DNA from 2 places in the Buttiauxella gaviniae genome. Region 1 is predicted to be linked to the other one. Evidence: predicted binding sites of a transcription regulator. Region 1 holds the regulator's gene; the other holds the start of a gene.

Region 1 (2,202 bases):
CAGTTGCTCGGATTATCAGTGTTGTTTTAGTTTATCTTTATGTTTGGTTAACTGGCGCGCCAGTTTATCAATCAGACCATCAATTGCCGCATACATATCCTGGCCATCAGCGCTGGCATGAATTTCTCCGCCATTCACATGGAGTGTTGCATCGGCAATGTGTGTGACCTTTTCCACCTTTAACACAATGTAGACCTGGTTAATTCTTTCGAAGTACTGCTCCAGTTTGGCAAACTTCGTACTCACAAAATCGCGCAGTGCGTCAGTGATTTCGACGTTATGTCCTGTAATGTTGAGCTGCATAGTGTCTTCCTTATCGGTTAGGTCACACCAGTTGTTTACGCTGGTTTGACGGTGGTATGGATAAAGACTCTCGGTACTTCGCAACAGTGCGGCGTGCCACCATGATCCCCTGATCGGATAGCATAGTCGTTAACTTACTATCACTCAGAGGTTTCGCAGGATTTTCCGCCGCGATTAACTTCTTAACCAGTGCTCGGATCGCCGTTGAGGAAGCTTCGCCACCCCCTTCGGTATTCACATGGCTTGAGAAGAAATACTTCAATTCAAAAATGCCGCGCGGGCTATGCAAATACTTTTGCGTCGTCACACGGGAAATGGTCGATTCATGCATTTCGACCACTTGCGCGATATCCGCAAGAACCATGGGTTTCATGTGTTCTTCGCCATGCTCGAAAAAGCCTTGCTGTTGTTCAACGATGCAACGGCTGACGCGCAGCAGCGTATCATTGCGGCTTTCAAGGCTTTTAATCAACCATTTCGCTTCTTGCAGGTTACTGCGAATAAATTGCGAATCGCTGTCATTGCGGGCGTTGGTGCCCATCGCTGCGTACTGCTGATTTATTTTCAGACGCGGAATACTGTCTGCGTTGAGTTCTACAGTCCAGCGGCCGTGAAGCTTTTTGACCAGAATATCGGGAATCACGTATTCGGGTTCACTCGTCTGAATGGACTGGCCTGGACGTGGATCCAGAGACTGAATCAGGCACATTGCTTCTTTCAGGACTTCTTCTTTCAGACGCGTGACGCGCATCAAGCTACGGAAGTCATGATTGGCGAGCAAATCTAAATGATCGCTTACGATCAGGCGAGCTTCTGCCAGCCACGGTGTTTCGCGGCTGAATTGTGAAAGTTGGATCAACAAGCAATCGCGCAAATCGCGAGCCGCGACGCCGACCGGGTCGAAACGCTGCACGCGTTTAAGAACGGCTTCCACTTCGTCGAGGGTGATTTCGTCATCACCCATGCTTTCCAGAATTTCTTCAAGCGAAACCGTGAGATAACCCATCTCGTCTACGGCATCGACAATAGACGTGGCGATAGCGGTGTCGGTGTCAGAAAACGGAGTGAGATCGACTTGCCACATCAGATAGTCCTGAAGTGACTGCGTTGTTTCTCCCTGATACACCGGCAATTCGTCGTCAATGTAATCTGTTCCAGTGCCCGATGGCGTACCCGCGGTATAGATTTCATCCCAACTGGTATCCAGCGGTAACTCGTCAGGCATCTCTTTTTGTTCGAGCGCCTCGCGAGTGTCTAATGCTTCAATTTCACGAACTTCCTGAGTATCAATTTCATCATGCAGATCGGTTTGCTCAAGCAGGGGGTTACTTTCCAGTGCTTGCTGAAGTTCTTGCTGTAGCTCTAACGTCGATAGTTGCAACAGACGAATCGCCTGCTGCAACTGGGGAGTCATAGCAAGTTGTTGGCTAAGCCGTAATTGCAAACCTTGCTTCATATTCAGAGCGAGCGTCCTCAGGTGTATACTCGTCATACTTCGAACTGCAGGGGCTTTGTCTGCACTCCCTTGCCGCCTACCTGCAACTCGAATTATTTAGAGTATAAATATTATGATCTTTCCTACCCTATCAGAGTCTGAACTCTTCGCCCAGATACACGCGCTTCACATGCTCGTCTTCCAGGATCTCAGCTGGCGTACCATGGGCGATTAAATGGCCCTGGCTTACGATGTAGGCGCGTTCACAAACCGCCAACGTTTCGCGTACGTTATGGTCCGTAATCAGCACACCGAGCCCGCTGTCTCGCAAATGTTCGATGATTCGTTTGATGTCGATAACGGAGATGGGGTCAACACCTGCAAAAGGTTCATCCAAAAGAATAAATTTTGGATTTGCAGCTAAAGCGCGGGCGATTTCTACACGACGACGCTCACCGCCGGAC
Region 2 (2,202 bases), 300 kb from region 1:
CGTAACGAATCATCGGCTGCGTCAGACGCGGTGTGAGCAGCTTGGTATCGTTGAGGAAATCCCAGCCGTAATAACCTTTCAGGCAGAGTTCGTTCTGGTTTGTCACGCCATCAGCCGCTTCGGCGCGGATAATTTTGTTCTTCTCAACAACCAATTTCAGTTTGCAGCCTGCGCCACAGTAAGGGCAGACGCTGGTAATTTTTTTCATCAGTAACAGACCTGTTAAAAGTTGAAATGCAGTTAAATTAGAAAATCAGGGATGAAGTGGCATCGAACGCCGCGCGGCGGCGTTTTTCGGCACTCATTTGCTCAAGTTTATTGCGATCAACGCAGATAATGGCGTTGGTTGGGCAGGCTTCCATGCAGGCAGGGCCTTCTGCGCGGGTGTGGCAGAGGTCGCATTTATTGGCTTCTGCTTTTTCTGCAATCACATTAAGACCCGCGCCGCTGTTGCGAACAACCGGACGAACAACCACTTCCATTGCGCCATACGGGCAGGCAACCACGCAGGTTTTGCAGCCGATGCAACGTTCTTGCATCACGTTCACAAAACCATGCTCGCGGCTAATCGCCCCGTTCGGGCAGACGTTGGCGCAAGGTGCGTCTTCGCACTGGCGGCACATCGTCGCGGTGGAAACATTGACGCCTTTAATCACATGAATACGCGGAAGAAAGGTCTGTGGGGTTAATGCCGCACAATCCTGCGCTTCCTGGTGGGACACGACACAGGCCACTTCGCAAGTGCGACAGCCAATACATTTGCTGGAATCAGCAATGATGAAGCGGTTCATCATGAACTCCTGAAAGAGTGTTTTATTTATACGTCGACCATAGACATACATAAAGTGTGCCAACTTTCAAAGTAGCGTGATTCAAGGGCTTAGGTATTGATCCGGGGCGGGATGACAGTGACATCGACACATTTGACGATGTCATTTGGGCAGATGACAAAGGGGGAGGGAATTAGGTCGGCTGGCGGCTGGCGCCTTATCCGACCTACCTGATGCTTATATTCGTAGGTCGGATAAGCGCAGCGTCATCCGATGAACATCACTCAAACTCAGGCGCTTCCAGCTCCGCAAAACCGCCGTTGCCTTCCCAGCCAGCCAGACGCTGATACACCGTCTCAACCGCCGCTTTCACGGCATCGGTCATTGGGTAGTAAAACCCGACGATATCAGGCTGAATGCCGAGGAAAATCACTTCGCCAATATCATCCTTCAACTGATCGATCAGATAGTTAAGCGGCATATTGTGGGTGGTCATCATAAACATTTCGGCGATGTCATCCGGGTCAATAATGCGGATTTCGCCGGGGTTAAGACCCATGTCCGTAGCATCGACCAGCAGCAAACGTTCCGGGCGCAATTCACGAATGGCCACCACGTCATTTTCAGGTGCGGTGCCGCCGTCGATAACCACCCAGTCGCCTTGTGGGGCGGCCAGGCACTTTTCGGCCAGCAATGGGCCTGCGCCATCGTCGCCCATCATGCTGTTGCCGACACAAAGTAAAACGTTACGACCTTCATTCTTCGAGCCGCAGTCGCGTTGGCTGCTTTCGCTCGCCCCGGTCGCAGAGTTATCTATGCTCTCGGGGACTTGCTCAGTTGCCGCCTGACTGCAACTCGAATTATTTTGGTCGAGGTCATAGCGCCTGCGCACCATCAAATAGATGGCGGGTTCTTGTTGAATCGCTTGCAGCATGTCGAGCAATTCCTGACTCCACTTTTGCTGCTGCTCGGTTTGCGTTGGTTTTGCGGCATCAAACGCTTTTGCCAGCAAAACTACATGGCTTTGATCGATAACAATTTCACCGTAACGCGGCACCCCTTCCATTTTGCGTCGCGCTTCGCTGCCTTCTTCAAGCGTGGCAATCCACGCTTTGTAAGGCTCAAAGGAACAAACCAGGTTCTCTTTCAGGCAGTCGATAACGCCGAGATGATGGCCGATTGCCAGGCTGTAATAGACCACCTGCTGTGCATCACTCGGTGTGTTGTCGTTTTCATCGACAAACTTACGGCTAAGCTGGCAAAACACCACCGACTCGCTCATTACACGCGCTCCTGCTTCACCAGTGCTTCAAGGTTGCCGACAATTTCCGTCAGACGTGGATCGTTCTCGTGGGCCAGCCACTGCTGAACGCTGCCGCCACCGGCGGTGAGGTTTTCCATATAGCTGTCAGCAATTTGACGGCCATAGCGG

Evidence for each region. The regulator sigma-54, encoded in region 1, starts transcription at its own class of promoters, with help from an activator protein. The targets are predictions, from matches to a motif close to GTTGGCACANNTTTCGCTNT.
Region 2: a site for sigma-54 is predicted at 836-855, ahead of hydN (electron transport protein HydN). Genes of this name have one in related genera too.

What each region holds. Positions count from the first base shown of each region.
Region 1 is NZ_JBFMVT010000002.1:1,407,518-1,409,719, reverse strand. It holds gene hpf (ribosome hibernation promoting factor) at 16-303, opposite strand; gene rpoN (RNA polymerase factor sigma-54) at 326-1,759, opposite strand; gene lptB (LPS export ABC transporter ATP-binding protein) at 1,890-2,202, opposite strand, start outside.
Region 2 is NZ_JBFMVT010000002.1:1,702,762-1,704,963, reverse strand. It holds gene fdhF (formate dehydrogenase subunit alpha) at 1-208, opposite strand, end outside; gene hydN (electron transport protein HydN) at 246-791, opposite strand; partial or broken gene hycI (hydrogenase maturation peptidase HycI) at 1,051-1,518, opposite strand; partial or broken gene AB1E22_RS08590 (formate hydrogenlyase maturation HycH family protein) at 1,663-2,052, opposite strand; gene AB1E22_RS08585 (NADH-quinone oxidoreductase subunit B family protein) at 2,052-2,202, opposite strand, start outside.